4 regions of the Streptomyces sp. NPDC048057 genome follow, and region 2 is predicted to be linked to each of the others. Evidence: riboswitches for the same ligand, from Rfam matches in the RefSeq annotation. Region 2 holds a riboswitch; each other region holds the start of a gene.

What was found. A riboswitch is a leader RNA that binds a small molecule or an ion and turns the genes downstream of it on or off. The one in region 2 is predicted to bind cyclic di-AMP.
Positions count from the first base shown of each region.
Region 1: linked by a shared signal. The riboswitch ahead of AB0E05_RS05485 (M23 family metallopeptidase) and the one ahead of AB0E05_RS15225 (C40 family peptidase) in region 2 are both predicted to bind cyclic di-AMP.
Region 3: linked by a shared signal. The riboswitch ahead of AB0E05_RS28635 (M23 family metallopeptidase) and the one ahead of AB0E05_RS15225 (C40 family peptidase) in region 2 are both predicted to bind cyclic di-AMP.
Region 4: linked by a shared signal. The riboswitch ahead of AB0E05_RS29720 (transglycosylase family protein) and the one ahead of AB0E05_RS15225 (C40 family peptidase) in region 2 are both predicted to bind cyclic di-AMP.

Region 1 is NZ_JBEZNF010000004.1:42,956-48,294, reverse strand. It holds gene AB0E05_RS05505 (sigma-70 family RNA polymerase sigma factor) at 1-975, shown strand, start outside; gene AB0E05_RS05500 (MerR family transcriptional regulator) at 1,042-1,788, shown strand; tRNA gene AB0E05_RS05495 (tRNA-Met) at 1,864-1,937, shown strand; gene AB0E05_RS05490 (PP2C family protein-serine/threonine phosphatase) at 2,093-3,190, shown strand; cyclic di-AMP (ydaO/yuaA leader) riboswitch at 3,477-3,622, shown strand; gene AB0E05_RS05485 (M23 family metallopeptidase) at 3,634-4,626, shown strand; gene AB0E05_RS05480 (PrsW family intramembrane metalloprotease) at 4,876-5,339, opposite strand, start outside.
Region 2 is NZ_JBEZNF010000011.1:141,080-146,418, reverse strand. It holds gene bioB (biotin synthase BioB) at 1-860, opposite strand, end outside; gene AB0E05_RS15235 (8-amino-7-oxononanoate synthase) at 1,033-2,211, shown strand; gene AB0E05_RS15230 (ATP-binding protein) at 2,377-2,808, shown strand; gene AB0E05_RS15225 (C40 family peptidase) at 2,848-3,324, opposite strand; cyclic di-AMP (ydaO/yuaA leader) riboswitch at 3,328-3,524, opposite strand; gene AB0E05_RS15220 (hypothetical protein) at 3,831-4,139, opposite strand; gene AB0E05_RS15215 (ATP-dependent Clp protease proteolytic subunit) at 4,154-4,783, opposite strand; gene AB0E05_RS15210 (PASTA domain-containing protein) at 5,075-5,339, shown strand, end outside.
Region 3 is NZ_JBEZNF010000028.1:72,049-77,387, reverse strand. It holds gene AB0E05_RS28645 (pitrilysin family protein) at 1-126, shown strand, start outside; gene AB0E05_RS28640 (pitrilysin family protein) at 123-1,520, shown strand; cyclic di-AMP (ydaO/yuaA leader) riboswitch at 1,839-1,998, shown strand; gene AB0E05_RS28635 (M23 family metallopeptidase) at 2,012-2,791, shown strand; gene AB0E05_RS28630 (HPr family phosphocarrier protein) at 2,970-3,251, opposite strand; gene AB0E05_RS28625 (GNAT family N-acetyltransferase) at 3,442-5,339, shown strand, end outside.
Region 4 is NZ_JBEZNF010000030.1:91,182-96,520, reverse strand. It holds gene AB0E05_RS29730 (cytochrome P450) at 1-379, shown strand, start outside; gene AB0E05_RS29725 (transglycosylase family protein) at 491-1,528, shown strand; cyclic di-AMP (ydaO/yuaA leader) riboswitch at 2,032-2,153, shown strand; gene AB0E05_RS29720 (transglycosylase family protein) at 2,157-2,879, shown strand; gene eno (phosphopyruvate hydratase) at 3,226-4,512, shown strand; gene AB0E05_RS29710 (septum formation initiator family protein) at 4,651-5,133, shown strand; gene AB0E05_RS29705 (DUF501 domain-containing protein) at 5,224-5,339, shown strand, end outside.

The sequences.
Region 1 (5,339 bases), on a different contig from region 2:
CAGCTCGCCCCGCGCGACTCCTTCACCGCACCGGCGCCCGGCGACGACCGCGCCCCCAGCGAGGACGACACCCTCACCCTGCTCTTCCTGTGCTGCCACCCCGATCTGACGCCGGCCGCGCAGATCGCCCTGACGCTGCGCGCCGTCGGCGGACTGACCACCGCGGAGATCGCCCGTGCGCACCTGGTGCCCGAGGCGACGATGGCCCAGCGCATCAGCCGGGCGAAGCTGAAGGTGAAGGAGGCGCCGTTCCGGCCGCCCGGGCCCGCCGACCGGGACCAGCGGCTGGCCGCCGTGCTCCAGGTGCTGTACCTGATCTTCAACGAGGGGTACACGGCGACGTCGGGCGCCCGGCTGCACCGCTCCGACCTGGCGCACGAGGCGATCCGGCTGACCCGGCGCATACGGCTGCTGCTGCCCCGCGAGGGCGCGGTCACCGGGCTCCTCGCGCTGATGCTGCTCACCGAGGCCCGTGCCGCGGCCCGTACCGGGCCCGACGGCGAGATCGTCCCGCTCGACGAACAGGACCGCACGCTCTGGGACCGGGACGCCGTCGCCGAGGGCACCGAGCTGGTCGAGGAGGCGCTGGCACAGGGCCCGGCCGGGGTGTACCAGCTCCAGGCGGCCGTCGCCGCGCTCCACGACGAGGCGGCCAGCGCGGACGACACGGACTGGCCGCAGATCCTCGCGCTGTACAACCTGCTGGTGGAGATCGCGCCCGAGCCGATGGCGGAGCTGGGACGCGCGGTGGCGGTGGCGATGGTGCGCGGGCCCGAGGCCGGGCTCGCCGAGGTCGACCGGCTGGCGGACCGGCTCAGCGGACACCACCGGCTGGACGCGGTCCGCGCCCATCTGCTGGAGCGCTCGGGGGACGTGGCCGGCGCGCGCGAGGCGTACCGACGGGCGGCCGGGCTGACCCTCAGCGCACCCGAGGCGCGCTACCTCCGGATGCGCGCCGACCGGCTCGTCCCCTGACGCCCGCCTTGCCCGGGTTCTTTGCCGGTTGACCTTTACGCAACGTCAAGTTCTACCGTTCACGTCATGGAGTGGTCGATCCAAGAGGTCGCCCGACGCGCCGGCACGACGAGCCGCACCCTGCGGCACTACGGCGACATCGGGCTGCTGGAGCCGTGCCGGGTCGGTGCCAACGGCTACCGCTACTACGGCGCCGAGGAGCTGGTGCGCCTCCAGCGCATCCTGCTCCTGCGCGAGCTGGGGCTCGGGCTGCCCGCCATCGCCGAGGTGCTGGCGGGGCAGCGGGACACGGCCGCCGCGCTCCGCGCCCACCTCGGGCTGCTGGAGCTGGAGCGGAAGCGCATCGGGCGGCAGATCGCCTCGGTGCGAACCACCCTGCACAAGACCGAACGAGGGGAGGAACCGATGGCTGAGGACGTGCTCGACGGCTTCGACCACACGCAGTACGAGCAGGAGGTGACCGAACGCTGGGGCGCGGACGCCTGGGAGCGCAGCGACCGCACCTGGCGTTCGCTGAGTGAAGGGGAACGCCGGGACCACCAGCGCGCCCACGACGAGATCGCCCGGGACTACGGGCGGGCCCTCGGGGACGGGCACCCGGCCGACGGCGAGGTGGCGCAGGAGGTCACCCGGCGGATGTACGCCTGGCAGTCCCTGATGGGCGCCCCGTCGAAGGCGCACTTCGCCGGGCTCGGCGAGATGTACGTCGCCGATCCGCGCTTCGGGCGCCACTACGACCGGCACGGCGAGGGGACGGCGGTCTTCGTGCGGGACGCGATGGCGGCGTACGCGGAGCGGAACCTCACCGACTGAGACCCCCGTGATCATCGACTGAGCCCCAGGTGGTCGCGAGCACTGCTCCGGATGGCGTAGAGTTGTGTTCACCGACGCGGGGTGGAGCAGCTCGGTAGCTCGCTGGGCTCATAACCCAGAGGTCGCAGGTTCAAATCCTGTCCCCGCTACTGAAGGCCACGGCCCGGCACTCGATTCGAGTGCCGGGCCGTGGTCGTTCTCCCGTTCTCCCGCCCGCCCGGGCTCCACGGGCGTCCCCCGACCGGCCCAGCCGGCTCGCCGTCCGTGCCCGCCGCACCGAGGCTGAGGGGGGAGGAGAGCACCCGTGGCGGAGGAAGAGCAGCGGAACAACTTCGGTGCCCGGCGCTTCGCGCGGATGCTGCCGGCGCTGATGATCATCGTCGGGGTGGTCTACGACCTCTCGACCCCGGGGAAGTTCACGGCGGTGCCGATGTTCACCGCCGCCCCGCTGATCGCCGCCCCGTTCTTCTCCTGGGCCGTCACGCTGGCGACCGGCGCCTTCGCCGTGCTGACCGAGCTGGCCCTGGACGTCTACAACCACTCGCTCGGGCAGACCCAGGCGTACACCGAGCTGACCACCGTCTTCACCGTCTCGGTGCTCGCGCTCTTCATCAACCGGGTCGTCGCGCGCAGCAACGAGCGGCTGGCCTCCGCCCGGGTGATTGCCGAGACCGCGCAGCGCGCCGTGCTGCCCACCCCCGCCGAGGAGATCGGCGGGCTGCGGATCGCGGCCCGGTACGAGGCGGCGCTCGCGGACGCGTTCATCGGGGGCGACCTCTTCGCGGTGCAGGACACCCCGCACGGGGTGCGGCTGGTGGTCGGGGACGTACGGGGCAAGGGGCTCGGCGCGGTGGAGGCGGTGGCCGTGCTGATCGGCTCGTTCCGCGAGGCGGCCGAGCAGGAGAGCGCCCTGGAGGGGGTGGCGGAGCGGCTGGAGCGGGCGCTGACCCGGGAGGCGGGGCGGCGGGGCGAGGCCGACGTGGACGCCTTCGAGGGGTTCGCCACCGCGGTCATCGCGGAGATCCCGCACGGCCTCGGGGTCGTACGGCTGGTGAACCGCGGGCACCCGGAGCCGCTGCTGCTGCGCGGCGACGGAGGGTTGGGGCGGCTGGCGCCGGGGGAGCCGGCGCTGCCGATCGGAATGCAGTCGCTGGGGGAGTGGCCGGACCGGGTGGACGAGCACCCGATGCCGCCGGGGGCGACGCTGCTGCTCTACACGGACGGCCTGTCGGAGGCGCGGGACGCGTCCGGAGCCTTCTATGAGCCGGGCAGCCGGCTCGTCGGGCGCGCCTTCCCGGGCCCGGGGGAGCTGTTGGACGCGCTCATCGACGACGTCCGCCGGCACACCGGGGGCGGCTCCACGGACGACATGGCGCTGCTGGCGGTCACCCGGCCCGCCTAGGGCCTGATCCGTAGGAGAGACCCCAGCTCCCGCCGACGGTCCACGCAGCGTAGTCGAACGACTGCTCGGAGCACGCCATCTGACGTACTGTCAGGGCCATGGCAGGGTCGAGGTGCGGGTTAAACCTCGTTCGGGCCGCTCAAGTCGCCCGAATCCGGCCGCTTGTGTCCCGGTTGGTTCCGCGATCTTCGTTAACGATCATGGGGACCGGCTTGGAATCCGGTCCGGGTGTCTATTAACGTTCGATAACGCAGCGCGGTCGTCCCAGTCGCCGTCAGGGCGACGCCGTGCGCACGCGCCGAATCCCGCAAGGGAACCGGGGAACCACCTCTTGGGGTGAATCGGATGCTTCGCAGCCTGCGAAGCGTTCCGTAGGAGACCTTCCTGCTCCGAACCCGTCAGCTAACCCGGTAGGCGAGAAGGAAGGAAAGGAGTACGCCTCAGTGGCGTCCAACAGCCCTGCCCCGGAAGCTCCTGCCGGGTCCTCCAGGACCGGTGCCTTCAGCGAAAACGGGGCCGAGCGCTCGTACGGCGAGTGGAACCCCAGCGCGGACACGGTCGGCTCCTCGCGCGGTCGCCACCGCGTCCTGCGCCAGCAGCGCAGGGCCTTCGCCCGTAGCTCCACCGTCCTCGGCGTCGGTGTGATCGCCGCGGTCGGCGCGGGTGGCATCGCCACCGCCCAGAACAAGCCCCCGGTCGCCATCTCCCTCCCCGACGGTCTCGGGGGCGGCGACGGCAAGGACGATGACGGTAACGAGCCGTCCACCGAAGGCTCCAGCGAGCTGATGGCCATGGGCGCCACCGCCGAAGGCGGCGCCGGCGAGGCCCTGCGCTCCAGGATCCTCCAGCAGGCCGAGCAGCAGCAGGCCCAGGCCGAGGCCGCGAAGCAGGCCGCCGCCGACAAGGCCGCGAAGGAGAAGGCCGAGGCGGAGGCGCGCGCGAAGGCCAAGGCGAAGGCCGAGGCCGAGAAGAAGAAGGCCGAGGCGGAGGCCAAGGCCAAGGCGGAGGAGGAGCGCAAGGCGAAGCTCGCGAAGATGTTCGCGCTGCCGCTCTCCTCGTACAGCATCTCGGCGACGTACGGCCAGTCCGGTTCGATGTGGTCCTCCGGCCAGCACACCGGCCTCGACTTCGTCGCCTCGGCGGGCACCCCTCTGAAGGCCGTGGGCGCCGGTACGGTCAAGTTCGCCGGCTGGTCCGGCCCGGCGTACGGCTACCAGGTCATCCTGGAGCTGAACGACGGCACCGAGATCATGTACGCCCACATGCAGACGGTCGGCGTGAGCGCGGGCCAGAAGGTCGTCGCGGGCGACGGCGTCGGGCGCGTGGGCGCGACCGGCAACGTCTCCGGTGCGCACCTGCACATGGAGGTCAAGACCCCGGGCGGTGCCACCATCAACCCGGCGTCCTGGCTGCAGAGCAAGAACCTCAACGTCTGAGCAGCGAGTCCCGGGCCCTGAGCTTTTGGCCCGACGACGGCTGCGACGAGCGGGCGCCGGCTTCCTCGCACTGCTGAGTTCCCTGAGCTCTTCCGGCTCTTGGGCATGGGGCGCGCTCGTGCGCCCTCAGCCGGCTGCCGGCCGTGCTCGTACGCCGTCCCCGAAATCGCCGATGGCCCTGGTGTCACCCCCCGACGCCAGGGCCGTCGGTCTTTTCCGCCGGATCTTGGCCAGCGATACGTCCCCGCGTCACACGCGGTACGGGTTGTAGCCCTCGTAGTCCCGGTACGGCGGGGGCACCCGGACCGCGCCCGTCGCCCGGGCCGCGTACGTCAGCGCCGGGCTCGCCACCTCCTTGCGCCGCCACATGTGGTGCAGCAACTCCTGCTCCCGTGCGACGAAGTCAGGGTCGACCGCGCCGCGCTGCGCCCGGTGGCGGAGGAAGGCGAGCGAGGTCGCGAAGCGCTGGTACTCCGCCACCGCGTGCGCCGCCGCGGACCCCTGCGTACGCCGGGCGAAGTCACGGGCCGCGGTGCGCGCCCGCATGGAGGCCAGCGCGGAGGGCTCGGCGGACGCCAGCCAGCCGGCCGCCGCGTACGCCGGCAGCGCCGTGGAGACCGTGCGCAACTCCCGCTGCCGGGACCAGATCGTCAACCACGTCAGCAGGCCGAAGGCCGGGACCATGAACAGCGCGTACACCGCGTAGAAGCCGA
Region 2 (5,339 bases):
AGCGGCTGCAGGGTGCGCAGATGGATCTCGCGCCCGCCCGACAGCCGCACCTCCACGTCCGGGCAGACGAACCGCACCATCGCGAGGATCCGCAGGCACCGCTGTGGGGTGAGGTGCCACTCCTTCGCGAGCGGGGTGCCCTCGAAGGGGATGAGGAAGTTCACCGGCACCGAGTCCGGGTCCAGCGCGCGCAGCGCGAACACCACGTCGACCAGGTCCTCGTCGCTCTCGCCCATGCCCGCGATCAGCCCCGAGCACGCCGACAACCCGGCGGTCTGCGCCTGCCGCACGGTGTCGACCCGGTCCTCGTAGGTGTGGGTGGTGGTGATCTGGCCGTACGTCCCCTCGGACGTGTTGAGGTTGTGGTTGTACGCGTCGGCGCCCGCCGCGCGCAGCCGCTCCGCCTGCCCCGTGGAGAGCAGCCCGAGACAGGCGCACACCTCCACGTCCTCGTTCTGCTCCTTGATGGCCTCGATGGTCTTCGACACCCGGTCGACGTCCCGGTCCGTCGGCCCGCGCCCGCTGGCGACCAGGCACACCCGCTTCGCGCCGCCCGCGACCCCGGCCGCGGCGACCTCGGACGCCTCGTCCGGCTTCAGCCAGGTGTACTTCAAGATGCCCGCCGTCGACCCCAGCCGCTGCGAGCAGTACGAACAGTCCTCGGGGCACAGGCCCGACTTGAGGTTGACGAGGTAGTTGAGCTTCACCCGACGGCCGAACCACTGACGGCGCACCCGGCCCGCCGCGGCCACCAGGTCGAGCACGTCGTCGTCGGAGGTCGCCAGGACGGCGAGCGCTTCTTCCCGGGTCGGCAGCTCGCGCCGCAGCCCCTTCTCCACCAGCGTGTCCAGAAGGTCCATGGCGCCGATCCTGGCCTACCGAACTCCTCCGGGGAAAGTCGAAACCCCACAACAGCGCCGCGACGAAGTGTGTGTATGACCACATGGGTTACCCGGGCGCCGGCGATTAGGGTCTGTGAGCTGCCTACAAAAGCGCGGCCTGTGACACGAGCCGTACGAGGAGCCGAACGCCTTGCACCCAGACCCCTTCCACTGGCTCGACGACGCGGCCCGCGACCGGGAGCGGGCCGGGCTGGTGCGCACGCTCAGCCCCCGCCCCGCCGACGGCGACCTGCTCGACCTCGCCGGCAACGACTACCTCGGGCTCACCCGCCACCCGCACATCACCCGGGCCGCCGGCGAGGCCGCCCGCCGCTGGGGCGCCGGCTCCACCGGCTCCCGCCTCGTCACCGGCAGCACCGCCCTGCACGCCGAACTCGAACGGGAACTCGCCGCCTTCTGCGGCTTCGAGTCCGCTCTGGTCCTGGCGTCCGGCTACGCAGCCAACCTGGCGGCCGTCACCGCGCTGTCCGGGCGCGAGGGCCTGATCGTCTCGGACGCCGGCAACCACGCCTCCATCGTGGACGGTTGCCGACTGTCCCGGGCCGAGACCGCGATCAGCGCGCACGCCGACCCCGAAGCGGTCGGCAAGGCCCTGGACGCCCACCCGGGGCGCCGGGCCATCGCCGTCACCGACTCCGTCTTCTCCGTGGACGGCGACGCGGCGCCGCTCGCCGAACTCGCCGCCGTCTGCGCCCGGCGGGGCGCGGCCCTGCTGGTGGACGACGCGCACGGCTTCGGCGTGCTCGGCGACGGCGGGCGCGGCGCCCTGCACGCGGCCCGGATCGCCGGCGCCCCCGGCGTGGTGGCGACCGTCACGCTCTCCAAGTCCCTCGGCAGCCAGGGCGGGGCGGTCCTCGGCCCCGCCCGGGTCATCGACCACCTCGTCAACACCGCGCGTACGGTCATCTTCGACACCGGCCTCGCACCCGCCGCTGCGGGCGCTGCGCTCACCTCCCTGCGGCTGCTGCGCGACGACCCCGGGCTCGCCGGCCGGGTGCGCACGGCGGCCACGGACCTGTACGAGCGGCTGACCGCGGGGGGCCTCACGGCCGTACGGCCCGACGCCGCCGTGGTGTCCGTCCGGGCGCCCGCGCCGGAAGCGGCGCTGCGCTGGGCCGCCGACTGCCGCGCCGCGGGGCTCCGGGTGGGCTGCTTCCGCCCGCCGTCGGTGCCGGACGGGATCTCCCGGCTCCGGCTCACCGCCCGCGCCGATCTGACGCGGGAGCAGATCGCGGCGGCGGTGGAGATCGTGGTGCGCACGGCACCACCGGGCGCGCGAGGAGTGTCCAAAAACGGCCTTGCGTCGTAGAGTTCACCGCTTCGAGCGACGAAACGCTGCGCATCTTGGCGGATCGCCTCACCCGGCACCGCGATGAATGGCAGTGTGGCGCGCGAAGCACTGTCCGCGGCCGTCCGCGCATCCATCGGCTACGAAGTCGGAGCACGGCCCCGGTGGGAAAGGGACGACGTCGCCATGGCAGACCTCCAGGAAGCCACCATCACCCTGCCGAGCGAGCCCGCCTCGGTCTCCGCGGCCCGGAGGTTCGTCACCGGCGCGGTGACGGGGTGGGGGCTTCCCGCGGGGTCGGACGCCCTCGACACGATCCGGCTGATCGTCTCCGAACTCACCACCAACGCCGTGCAGCACACCTTCGGCCAGTCGCCCACCTTCCGGGTGGACGTGCTGCTGGAGCGGGACGAGGAACTGCGCCTCGGGGTGACGGACAGCCATCCGAAATGGCCCCAGCGGCTGCCGGCCGCCGTGCGCCAGGACAACGGCCGCGGCATGGTCATCATCCGCAGCCTCACGGCGCACAGCGGCGGGCGGCTGACCGTCAAGCCGACCGAGGACGGCGGCAAGACGGTCTGGATCACCCTGCCCTGGCCGGCTCGCCGGGCCGACTGACCCGGCGGGCCGGTGTGCTGACGGGCCGGCGGACCGCCGTCAGCGGACCCGGCCGTACGAGACGCTCCTGCTCCAGATCTTGTCCAGCTTCACCCAGGAACCCCGCTTGGGCGAGTGCCAGATCTTTCCCTTCCCGGCGTAGATGCCGACGTGGTAGACGCTCCGACCGGAGTGGAAGAAGACGAGGTCACCCACTTTTCTCTTGGCGGTGGAGACCCGACGCGTGGAGTTGTACTGCTGCTGGGCGGTCCGGGGCAGCTTCTTGCCCGCCTTCTTGTACGAATAGAGCGTCAGACCGGAGCAGTCGAAGCGGCGCGGCCCCGCCGCGCCCCACCGGTAGGGCGAACCCTTCTTGTCCGCGGCGACCTTGAGCGCCTTGCCCGCGTGTGCCGTTGCTGCCTGGGCCTCGGGCGAGCCGCCCGGTACGAGCATCGAGCCACCGAGTGCGGCGAGGGTCAGGGCGGACACCGCACCCGCCCGGCCGATCAGGAACGGGACGTTCATCTGCGCAGTCATGCGCAACCCTTCGTCAGCCGCCTGTGAAGGGTGACCTGTCGGGTTCGGGCGGACGAAGGTGCCCGGCCGCTGATGCGGCTTCACCCCGAGGAACGTCCGGCGCACCGGCCGTCCCGTACTGCTCGGGTCCTCCACTCCTGCCGAAGCACTCCTGTCGACCAGTCATCCGGAACGGCGGCAGGACTCGGCGTCCGTTCGGACCGCCCCGCCGAGGTGACGGGGGCTTGTCGTCCCAGGGATCTTGTCCCACGCCGTGCCGGATTTCCGAGTCAAAACGGCGGTATGTGAGTTTCAACACGAATGCGCCATTCAGGTGGACACGCCGCAATTTCCCACCGGGAGTGGACGCCGGGGGAGGCCCGCACCAGCGCTGGAATAGGACATTCCGCTAGAGGGATCGTCGTCCCGCGCAACTTGAGCGTATCGGCCGGGGGCGCCGCGACTACATCAAACGAGGTATCCGGGCGGGAACCCGAATGGCGGTTGACGTGTCGGATGACGGGCCGTCAAGGGGCAGGGTCGGCGGGGATGGTGACTCGCAGCGCCCGCCGTTCGCCGTCGAGCACCCGCAGCGCCCGGGCGAGGGTGGCCGCGTGCAGGGCGTCCTCCCCGCGGTCGTGCATCAGCGCCAGCGCGTCCTTGACCGCGACCGCCTGAGTCACCAGCGCCTGGGCGGCGCGCAACGAGGAGTACGTGAGGTCGCCACGGCTGGGGTTGATGCGTCCCACCAGGTCCACGATGCGCAGATAGCCGTCGATCAGATCGGCCTCGGCGCGGGTCAGCGCCGGCAGCGGCGGCAGTTCGGGCCGGAGCACGGGTGCGCCTTCCGTCAGCCGCGGCCGGTCAGTGACGACTTGCGGCTGCCGATCACGTGGTCCACCAGCCCGTACTCCTTGGCCGTCGCCGCGTCCAGGAAGGTGTCGCGCTCCAGGTCGGCGGCGATCTGCTCCGCGGACCGGTCGGTGTGCCGGGCGAACAGCTCCACCATCAGGGCGCGCAGCCGCAGGATCTCCCGCGCCTCGATCTCCAGGTCCGACGGCATGCCCCGGGCCGGCTCGTCGAGCGCGGGCTGCTGGAGCACGATCCGCGCCCCCGGCAGGGCCAGGCGCTTGCCGGGGGCGCCCGCGGCCAGCAGCAGCGCCGCGGTCGAAACGGCCTGTCCGATGCAGGTCGTCTCGACGTCGCAGGTGATCACCTGCATCGTGTCGTAGATCGCGAGCATCGCACTGAGCGAGCCGCCGGGAGAGTTGAGGTAGAGCGAGATCTGACGCTCCGGCGCCGCGTACTCCAGGTACAGCAGTTGGGTGATCACGTCGTTCGCCGCGGTGTCGTCGACCGGCGTCCCGAGGAAGACGATCCGCTCTTCGAGCAGCTTGGCGTAGGGGTCGAGGGTGCGGTTCCCGTGCGCGGTGCGCTCGGTGAACTGCGGCAGGACGTATCGGGCGACGGGCTGCGTCATGGCGTACCTCTCCTCGGTCCTCGACGGGCGCGCTGCGACCGGCCCCGTCTGTGCTTCCGTAAGAAACGTACAGGACGTACAGAAATCCATGAGGGAGGGTGCCCCTGAAGATGGGGGTCGATTTGCTGGTCAGGGGCCGTTCTCGTGTCGCGCGGGCGCACTTGCGACGAGGGAGAGCGCAAAAACTACACATCATGATCACGAATCCATCACCTTCCGGCGGTCTGTCTGTCTCCACCGATCCGCCGCGGTTAGGTTCGGGGCCTCAAAAGAACGTGTTGGGGAGATCGCATGACGTGGGGCGGGCAGTCGCAGCAGGCGCCGTGGGGCGGGCAGGCTCCGAAACCGCAGGGACCCGGCTGGGCGCGCAAGCGCTTCGTCGTTCCCGGAGCCGCCGTCCTCTTCTTCATGGGCGTCGGCATCGGTGCTTCGGGCGGGGGCGACGAAGGGGAGAAGGGCGGTCGTGCCGCGCCCGGGCCCACCGTCACGGTCACGCCGCGGGGCGGTGCGGCGCCGGCTCCCGCGGTGACCGCCACCGTGACCGCCGCGCCGGCCA
Region 3 (5,339 bases), on a different contig from region 2:
GAGGAGGTCCGCGACATCGCCCGGGCCCGCTTGCGCCCGGACAACAGGGCGGTGCTGGTGTACGAGCCGCTGCCCGCCGCCGACGACGCCGCCCAGAACGACGCAGGAGAGGGGGCGGACCAGTGACCGACGCCGCCGAGCCGCTGACGACGATGGACTTCCACCCCATGCCCACGTCCGGGGAGCCCACCCCCTGGGCGTTCCCCGCGCCCGGGCGCGGACGTCTCGACAACGGCCTGACCGTGCTGCACTGTCACCGCCCCGGCCAGCAGGTGGTGGCGGTGGAGGTCATCCTCGACGCCCCGCTGGGCGCCGAGCCCGAGGGCTTCGACGGGGTGGCCACGATCATGGCCCGCGCCCTGTCCGAGGGCACGAAGTCCCGGTCGGCCGAGGAGTTCGCGGCCGAGCTGGAGCGCTGCGGCGCCACGCTCGACGCCCACGCCGACCACCCCGCCGTCCGGGTCTCCCTGGAGGTCCCGGTCTCCCGGCTGCCCAAGGCGCTCGGGCTGCTCGCCGAGGCGCTGCGCGAGCCCGCGTTCGACGACGGCGAGGTCAAGCGGCTGGTCCGCAACCGCCTGGACGAGATCCCGCACGAGACGGCCAACCCGGGGCGGCGCGCTGCCAAGGAGCTGTACCGGCGGCTGTTCCCCGCCTCGCTGCGGATGTCCCGGCCCCGCCAGGGCACCGAGGAGACGGTGACCCGGATCGACTCGGCCGCCGTGCGGGCGTTCTTCGACGCCCACGTACGGCCGGCCACCAGCACCGTGGTCGTCGTCGGCGACCTGACCGGCGTCGACCTGGACGAGCTGCTCGCGCAGACGCTCGGCGCGTGGGCGGGCGACACCGCCCCGGCGCACCCCCGGGCCGAGACCACCGCCGACGACACCGGACGCGTGGTCGTCGTGGACCGTCCCGGCGCCGTGCAGACGCAGCTCCTGATCGGCCGGATCGGCGCGGACCGGCACGACCGCGTCTGGCCCGCCCAGGTCCTCGGCACGTACTGCCTGGGCGGCACCCTGACGTCCCGCCTGGACCGCGTGCTGCGCGAGGAGAAGGGCTACACCTACGGCGTACGGGCCTTCGCGCAGGTGCTGTGCTCGGCGCCGGACGGGTCGGGGGCCGCGCTGCTCGGCATCAGCGGCTCGGTCGACACGCCCAACACCGGTCCCGCGCTGGCGGACCTGTGGCAGGTGCTGCGCACGCTGGCCGCCGAGGGGCTGACGGACGCGGAGCGGGACGTCGCCGTGCAGAACCTGGTCGGGGTCGCCCCGCTGCGGTACGAGACGGCGGCGTCGGTCGCCGGCACCCTCGCCGACCAGGTCGAGCAGCACCTTCCGGACGACTTCCAGGCGCAGTCGTACGCACGGCTGGCGCAGACGGGCACGGTGGAGGCGACCGCGGCGGTCGTGAGCGCCTTCCCCGTCGACCGACTGGTCACGGTGCTCGTCGGCGACGCGGCGCAGATCGCGGAGCCGGTGCGGGCGCTGGGCATCGGTGAGGTGACGGTGGTCAAGGGCTGACGGAGCCCGCTGACGACAGAGCCCCGGTGTCCGTGGACGCCGGGGCTCCGTCATGGGGTCGCCTCGGTGATGGCAGCGCACCCGTGGTCACACTTCGGGCACACTGACGCCATCGGACCGTCACCCGACGGCCGTGCGTCCGTTGCACGTTCGCCGTCCGGGCGGCGCATCTCCCCGTCGAATGTCCTTTTTGATGGGAAGTCGGGCGACACGTGCTGTGGCATAGCCAACAAAGATCGTCGTTTGTTTGGTGAACGCGAGCGGGCCCGCCTAGCGTCGATCCGGCTGTTCGCCAGGAGCCCGCCGCACCCGCGGCACGGACAGTCATCGCCGAGTCCCCGCCGGGCGTGAGCCCAGGGGAGCCGGGGACCCAGTCCCCCGGGGTGAATCGGCCCCTCCGCGGCCTGCGGAGGAGCCGTAGGAGACCTTCCTCTCTCCGAACCCGTCAGCTAACCCGGTAGGCGAGAAGGAAGGAAAGGACCGGACCCTCCATGGCGTTCGCCCGCCCCACCGGGAAGCACCGTGCCCCCAGCCGCGTGACGCGCAGGAGCGCGAGCCTCGCCGGCGCCGCGACCCTCGCCACCACCGGGGTGATCGGCACCCTCGCGTCCCCCGCGTTCGCGACGGAGAACGAGCCGAGGAACGACGGCGACACCGGAAGCCTGAGCGCCGAGGACACCGGCACGCTCCAGATGCTGGCCGCCACCGACACCCTCGCCGAGCAGGTCACCGACCAGGCCGTGGGCCAGAAGCGCGAGGCCGTCGCCCGCGCCGAGGCCGCGGCGGAGGCGAAGCGCAAGGCCGAGGCCGAGCGCAAGGCCGCCGAGCGGGCCGCCCGCGAGGCCGAGCGCCAGCGGCTGATGAACTCCTACCAGCTGCCCGTCGCCGGCTCGCAGGTCACCACCTCGTACGAGGCCAACAGCTCGCTGTGGTCCTCTGGCAGCCACACCGGCGTCGACTTCCACGCCTCCTCCGGCACGCAGGTGGTCTCCGTGGGCGCGGGCACCGTCGTCGAGGCCGGCTGGGCCGGCTCGTACGGCTACAACGTCGTCATCAAGATGCGGGACGGCTCGTACACCCAGTACGCCCACCTCTCCTCGGTCACCGTCGGCGAGGGGCAGGCCGTGATGCCCGGCCAGCAGATCGGCCGCGCGGGCTCCACCGGCAACTCCACCGGGGCGCACCTCCACTTCGAGGTCCGCACCAGCGCGGAGTACGGCTCGGACGTGAACCCGGTCGCGTATCTGCGCGCCCGCGGCGTGAACGTCTGACCCCCGCGACTCCCGTTCCGGAAGGGCCCCGGCGCACCGCGCCGGGGCCCATCCGCATGCCGCGCGTCTTCGCGCGGGGAACGGCAACGCGAGGAACGGCAAAAGGCGCCGATCCGAAGGATCAGCGCCTTTGACGCGGTGTGCGCCGCGTGCCCGTGAAGGCCGAGCGTTGGGTGGCTCAGACCGTCTCCGGCAGTTCCTCCAGCCCTTCGGCGACCAGCTTGGCCAGCCGGTCCAGGGCGGCGTCCGCGCCGTCGGCGTCGGAAGCGAGGACGATCTCCTCGCCGCCCTGCGCGCCCAGGCCCAGCACGGCGAGCATGGAGGCGGCGTTGACCGGGGTGCCGTCGGCCTTGGCGATCGTCACGGGGACGCCGGAGGCCGTGGCAGCGCGGACGAAGATGGAGGCGGGTCGGGCGTGCAGGCCCTCGGCCCAACCGACGGTGACACGGCGCTCAGCCATGGTGTTGCCCTTCGAATCAGCTGTTGTCTAGACCAGTCCCGGTCAGTCTCTCACGACGCTCCGGGTGCTCCTACCGACCGTAAACCCCCGGCCCGGCGGCCCCGGGCAGGCCCCGTCCCGCCGGGGCGATGGTGCCCGAGTACGGTCCAACCGCACCACCGCCGGGCCTCGGCGCCGTACGATTTCTGCCATGCAGACCGAGCGGGACCACGCCTACCCCGACCACTGGGAGGCGGACGTGGTGCTGCGCGACGGCGGTACCGCGCGCATCCGCCCCATCACCGTCGATGACGCCGACCGGCTGGTCAGCTTCTACGAACAGGTGTCGGACGAGTCGAAGTACTACCGCTTCTTCGCGCCCTACCCCCGTCTGTCGCCCAAGGACGTGCACCGCTTCACCCACCACGACTACGTGGACCGGGTGGGCCTCGCCGTCACCGTGGGCGGGGAGTTCGTCGCCACCGTCCGCTACGACCGGATCGACGAGCACGGCCGGCCGGCCAGCGCGCCCGCCGACGAGGCCGAGGTGGCCTTCCTCGTCCAGGACGCCCACCACGGCCGCGGCGTCGCCTCCACGATGCTCGAACACATCGCGGCGGTCGCACGGGAGCGCGGGATCCGCCGGTTCGCGGCGGACGTGCTGCCCGCGAACACCAAGATGATCAAGGTGTTCCGGGACGCCGGGTACACCCAGAAGCGCAGCTTCGAGGACGGCTCCGTCCATCTGACGCTCGACCTGGAGCCGACCGCGGAGTCCGTCGCGGTGCAGCGGGCCCGGGAGCACCGGGCCGAGGCGCGGTCCGTACAGCGGCTGCTGGCGCCGCGGGCCGTCGCGGTCGTCGGCGTCGGGCGCGCGCCCGGGGGAGTGGGCCGCACCGTCCTGCGCGACCTCGTCGGCGGCGGCTACACCGGCCGCGTGTACGCCGTGAACCGCGCCTTCCCGCCCGAGTGGCAGGAGGTCGACGGCGTCCCCGCGCACCGCTCCGTCGGCGAGGTCGTCGAGCGGACCGGGGAGCCCGTCGACCTCGTGGTCGTGGCCGTCCCCGCGGAGCGGGTGCCCGAGGTCGTCGCGGACTGCGGGGAGCACGGGGTGCGCGGACTGGTCGTGCTGACCGCGGGGTACGCGGAGAGCGGCGCCGAGGGCCGGGTCCGCCAGCGCGACCTGGTCCGGCAGGCCCGCTCGTACGGCATGCGGATCATCGGCCCCAACTCCTTCGGCGTCATCAGCACCGCGGCGGACGTGCGCCTGAACGCCTCGCTCGCGCCCGCGGCGCCGGCGCCGGGGCGGATCGGCCTGTTCACCCAGTCCGGGGCGATCGGCATCGCGCTGCTGTCGAGCCTGCACCGGCGGGGTGCCGGTGCCAGCGGAGTCGCTGGTGTCGCTGGTATCTCGACGTTTGTGTCCTCCGGCAACCGCGCCGACGTCTCCGGGAACGACTTCCTCCAGTACTGGTACGAGGACCCGGACACCGATGTCGCCCTGCTGTACCTGGAGTCCATCGGCAACCCCCGCAAGTTCACCCGGCTCGCCCGCCGCACCGCGGCCGTCAAGCCGGTCGTCGTCGTCAAGGGCGCCCGGCACAGCGGCAGCCAGCCGCCGGGCCACGCGGTGCCCAGCGCCCGCATCCCCGACGCGGCGGTGGACGCACTGCTGCGGCAGGCGGGCGTCATCCGCGTCGACACCGTCACCGAACTCGTCGACGCGGGCCTGCTCCTCGCCGGCCAGCCCCTGCCGGCCGGCCCGCGCGTCGCGATCCTCGGCAACTCCGAGTCCCTGGGCCTGCTGACGTACGACTCCTGCCTCGCGGAGGGCCTGCGCCCGCTGCCCCCGCTGGACCTGACGACGGCCGCGTCCGCAGCGGACTTCCGCCAGGCGCTGTCCCGGGCCCTCGCCGACGACGGCTGCGACGCGGTGGTGGTGAACGCCATCCCCCGGGTCGGGGACGACGGCGCGACGGAGTCCGGCGACGGGGAGGTGCTGGCCGCGGCGCTGCGCGAGGCCGTGGCAACGGCGCCGGCGAAGCCGGTCGCCGTGGTCCACGTCGAACTGGGCGGCCTGGCCGCGGCCCTCACCGCCGCCACGCGCAC
Region 4 (5,339 bases), on a different contig from region 2:
CTACGACGGGCCGGTGGAGCTGGCGACCTGGCGGTTCGCCACCGAGGCGCTGACGATCGGCGGGCAGCGGGTCGCCGAGGGCGACCCCGTCCTCGTCGTGCTCGCCGCCGCCGACCGCGACCCCGAACGCTTCGACGGGCCCGACGTCCTCGATCTGTCCCGACGTGACAATCAGCACCTCGGGTACGGGCACGGCATCCACTACTGCCTGGGCGCGCCACTCGCCCGCATCGAGGGGCAGACCGCGCTGGCGACCCTGTTGCGACGCCTCCCTGACCTGCAACTCGCCGTGGATCCGACCGATTTGCGCTGGCGCGGTGGTCTGATCATGCGTGGACTGCGCACGCTTCCCGTGGAGTTCGGAGCTCCAACTTACTGACGGAGCATCAACTCTGTGATGTTCGCGTTATCCCGGCTGCATCGACTTGTGACTGACGTTGGAGTCCGGCTACGTTCACCCCCGTCTCAGCCGTCAGCGAAAGGCAACCGCATGCTCTCCGGGAATGGTCGACATCGCCGTCCTCGCCAGGCCCCGGCCCTCGTCGTCGCCGCGGGGGTGACGGGATCCGCGATCGCGATCCCGCTCCTGGGCGCGGGGTCGGCGTCCGCCGCGGACTCCGCCGTCTGGGACCGCGTGGCGGAGTGCGAGAGCGCCGGGCAGTGGAGCGCCAACACCGGCAACGGCTACTTCGGCGGGCTCCAGTTCTCGCAGGAGACCTGGGACGCCTTCGGCGGTGCGCAGTACGCGGAGCGCGCCGACCTCGCGAGCCGTTCGCAGCAGATCGCGGTGGCGGAGAAGGTGTTGGCCGCCCAGGGGCCGCTGGCGTGGTCGTCCTGCGGGGCGAACGCGGGGCTGCCGGGCGTCAAGGCGCCGAAGGTCGACCCGGGCGCGCTGCCGACGCCCTCCGTGCCGGCCGTGCCGTCCCCCACCTCGACCCAGGGCGTCGGCAACGGCGTCGGGCCGGGAACCGGTGCGGACGAGGGCAAGAAGGCCGGCGGCAAGCACCGCGGCCCGGCCGCGACCGAATCCTCGGCGACTCCTGCGACTCCTGCGACCCCGGACCCCTCGGGCACGAGCGAGGGTACGGAGAAGAGTGCGGGGAAGGGCGCGGGCGAACAGCGCGCGACCGACGACACCCGGGCCTCGCGCAGCGACACGCCCGGCCGCGGCGACTCCGTCCAGCCCGCCGACCCGGGCAAGGCGGCCGGCGCACCGGCGAAGGGCCAGCAGAACGGCGGCTCGACGGGCACCGGCACCGACAGCGGCGCCGGCAAGGACGGCGCGACCCCGGGCAACCCGGGTGCCGCCGCCGACGTCCAGAAGGAGAAGGGCGAGGCCGGCGGGGACACCGCGACCGCGTCGCCCGGCACGTACACCGTCCGCCCCGGGGACAACCTCTGGGCCATCGCGGACGCGCAGGACCTCCCCGGAGGCTGGCCGGCGCTGTACGAGGCCAACCGCGACGCGGTCGGCGCTGATCCCGACTTGATCCTGCCTGGTCAGAACCTTGACCTCGGGGTGAAGTAGCCCGATTCCGGGGCACGTTGAGGCAGGGTTTTGCCGGCTTTTGTCCGTTTCTGCGTAAGTGAGACATGTGTCTCTCTGCTCGAACGGGCTTCCGTGGCCGAGCGGAACGACGCATTCCGTGCCCCACCTGCGGAAACGGAGGTTTCCGGAAGGCCGTGATGGGCGTTTTCTCCCCGATGTTCCTTCTTTGAACATCGGGGAGGGCTGTGTTTACGGTCTGACCGCTCGCCAAAGCGGGCACCACTGACCGTCACGCCGAATCCTGCCGTCGGTCGGGGGGAACAGTCGTCGCGAGAGCGCCGAAGGCAGGAGCGGGGGACCCACGTACGTGCCGGTCCCGTCCACCCCGGGGAGACCCGGGGCACGGACACCGGCTGGGCGTGTCTGATGGATCGGGCTGGACCAGCGAGCGGGGTCTGGTGCCGTGGATATCAAGGCGGAGGAGGGAGTCGACGCGGAGCGTCGGCGACCGACGACAACGCGGCGAGGCGCGGTGTCAGGGCACGCGAGCCCAGCCAGATCCGTCAGACACGCCCTAGGGGTGAAGCCGCGCCGAGCGCGCGGCCGGGCAACTCACTTGGCCCGAACCCGACAGCTCACCTCGTAGGCGTCGGTGAGGAGATCCACCATGCTGTTTTCCAGCAAGGGCAAGCACCGCCGCCCGTCCAAGGCCGCCAAGTTCGCCGCCTTCGCCGGCATCACCACCGCCGCGATCGCCGCCCCGCTGGTGGGCGCCACCTCCGCCTCCGCCGCCACCGCCGCCGAGTGGGACAAGGTCGCCCAGTGCGAGTCCGGCGGCAACTGGTCCATCAACACCGGCAACGGCTACTACGGCGGCCTGCAGTTCTCCGCCTCCACCTGGGCCGCCTTCGGTGGCACCAAGTACGCGTCGAACGCGCACCTCGCCTCCAAGTCGCAGCAGATCGAGATCGCCGAGAAGGTCCTCGCGGGCCAGGGCAAGGGTGCCTGGCCGAGCTGCGGCGTCGGCCTCTCCAAGGCCGCGTACAACGGCGGCGGCGCCGAGCAGGCCCCCGCCCCGAAGCAGGAGCAGCCGAAGCAGCAGCCCAAGCAGGAGCAGCCGAAGCAGCAGCAGGCGCAGCCCTCGCAGGAGCGCGCCGAGGCCCCGACCACCCGCTCCGAGCGCCCGTCCGCCCCGGCCAAGTCCGCGCCGAAGGCCGGCGGCTTCGAGAAGGGCGACGGCGAGTACGAGGTCCAGTCCGGCGACACCCTGAGCAAGATCGCCGAGACCGAGCAGGTCGAGGGCGGCTGGCAGAAGCTCTTCGAGCTGAACAAGGACGTCGTGGACGACGCCGACGTCATCTACCCGGGTCAGCAGCTCCACCTGAGCTGACCCGTCGCGAACCCACGGGCCGTCACCCCGACCCGACCCCCCACGGGTTCGCCACTCACGGCCCCGGGCCGGCGCGCTTCCCCCGTACGCGCCGGCCCGGGGTTCTGTGTGTCACGGGTGCGCCGCGCGCCCGCGCCGATCGTCGATGGCCCGCGTCTGAGCAGGCATCCGCGCAGTTGAGAGGCGTTACCCGGCAGTAGCTGTGCGCCTTTCGGCCGGGGTGAAGTTCTTCGCACTCTTTTTCGTCCCAGGGGGCGGGCAGCGGCCGGTCGGCGCCCCCCAGCCGGTTAGGCTCTTGCCGTTGGGCCGCTGAGCCCGCACCCCACGCGTCACATCCCAGAAGGAGATGCTCGTGCCGTCCATCGACGTCGTCGTAGCCCGGGAAATCCTGGACTCCCGAGGCAACCCCACGGTCGAGGTCGAGGTCGGCCTCGACGACGGGAGCACCGGCCGCGCCGCCGTGCCCTCGGGTGCCTCCACCGGTGCCTTCGAGGCCCTGGAACTCCGCGACGGAGACCCGAACCGCTACCAGGGCAAGGGCGTCGAGAAGGCCGTCCTCGCCGTCATCGAGCAGATCGGCCCGGAGCTCGTCGGCTACGACGCCACCGAGCAGCGCCTCATCGACCAGGCGATGTTCGACCTGGACGCCACCCCGGACAAGTCGTCGCTGGGCGCCAACGCCATCCTCGGCGTCTCCCTCGCCGTGGCGCACGCCGCCTCCGAGGCGTCCGACCTGCCGCTCTTCCGCTACCTCGGCGGCCCGAACGCGCACCTGCTGCCCGTTCCGATGATGAACATCCTGAACGGCGGCTCGCACGCCGACTCCAACGTGGACATCCAGGAGTTCATGATCGCCCCGATCGGCGCGGAGTCCTTCTCCGAGGCGCTGCGCTGGGGCACCGAGGTGTACCACACCCTCAAGAAGGTGCTGAAGGGCCGCGGCCTGTCCACCGGCCTCGGCGACGAGGGCGGCTTCGCGCCGAACCTGGACTCCAACCGCGCCGCGCTGGACCTGATCATCGAGGCGATCAAGGAAGCCGGCTACGTCCCGGGCAAGGACATCGCGCTCGCGCTCGACGTCGCCGCCTCCGAGTTCTACAAGGACGGCTCGTACGAGTTCGAGGGCAAGTCCCTCTCCGCCGCCGAGCTGACCGAGTACTACGAGGAGCTGGTCGCGGCCTACCCGCTGGTCTCCATCGAGGACCCGCTCTTCGAGGACGACTGGGCCGGCTGGAAGGTGCTCACCGACAAGCTGGGCGCCAAGGTCCAGATCGTCGGCGACGACCTCTTCGTCACCAACCCGGAGCGCCTGGCCCGCGGCATCGAGGAGGGCTCCGCGAACGCCCTGCTCGTCAAGGTCAACCAGATCGGTTCGCTGACCGAGACCCTGGACGCCGTCGAGCTGGCCCAGCGCAACGGCTTCAAGTGCATGATGTCCCACCGCTCCGGCGAGACCGAGGACGTCACCATCGCCGACCTGGCCGTCGCCACCAACTGCGGTCAGATCAAGACCGGCGCCCCGGCCCGCTCCGAGCGCGTCGCCAAGTACAACCAGCTCCTGCGCATCGAGGAGATCCTGGACGACGCGGCCGTGTACGCGGGCCGCAGCGCGTTCCCCCGCTTCAAGGGCTGATCGGCCCCGGCAGCCAGTCGTGCGGTACGTCCCCGGCCGCGGTCCCGTACCGTGTCCGGGGACGTACGCGCGTACGTCCCCCGATGGCACCGACCAGACGGCACCGACGGAGCAGCCGGCGCAGGGGAGGCGGAAGAGATGGCCCGAAGGAAGCCCGGGACCGGTGACGGACGGTTCTCCACCGCGACCAGGCTGCGACTGCTCGGCGAGCAGACCGCCGCGCGCGTGTACCGCTCCCAGACCAAGCGCCAGGCGCGCCGCTCCCGGCTGACGGGCCGGGCGGCCTTCCTCGCGCTCGTCGTCTGCTCCCTCGTCGTGGCGCTGGCGTACCCGATGCGGCAGTACGTCTCGCAGCGCGGCGACATCGCCGACCAGCGCGAGCGGATGGCCGACGCGGAGCAGCAGGTGGAGCGGTTGCGGGACGAGAAGGCGCGGCTCCAGGACGACATGTACGTCCGCCGCCTGGCCCGCGAGCACCTGCACTACGTGCTGCCCGGGGAGACCGGGTACATCATGATCGACCCGGAGGCGGCCGAGCAGCGCCGCAAGGACGAGGGCTCGGCCGACCGGCCCTGGTACTCGAACGTCTGGGAAGGCGTCGACGACGCGGACCGCGACTGACCGCGCACCGGACCCACGCGGCACGCACGACGACGCAGCACCACGCAGCACGACGACGCAGCAACGTAGAACGACGGATCCAAGGCAGGCATGGAAACCCCTCCACCCACCACCGAGCACACCGCCCCCACGGACGACGACATCGCGGCCTTCCAGCTCCAGCTCGGGCGCCCGCCGCGCGGTCTGCGGGCGATCGCCCACCGCTG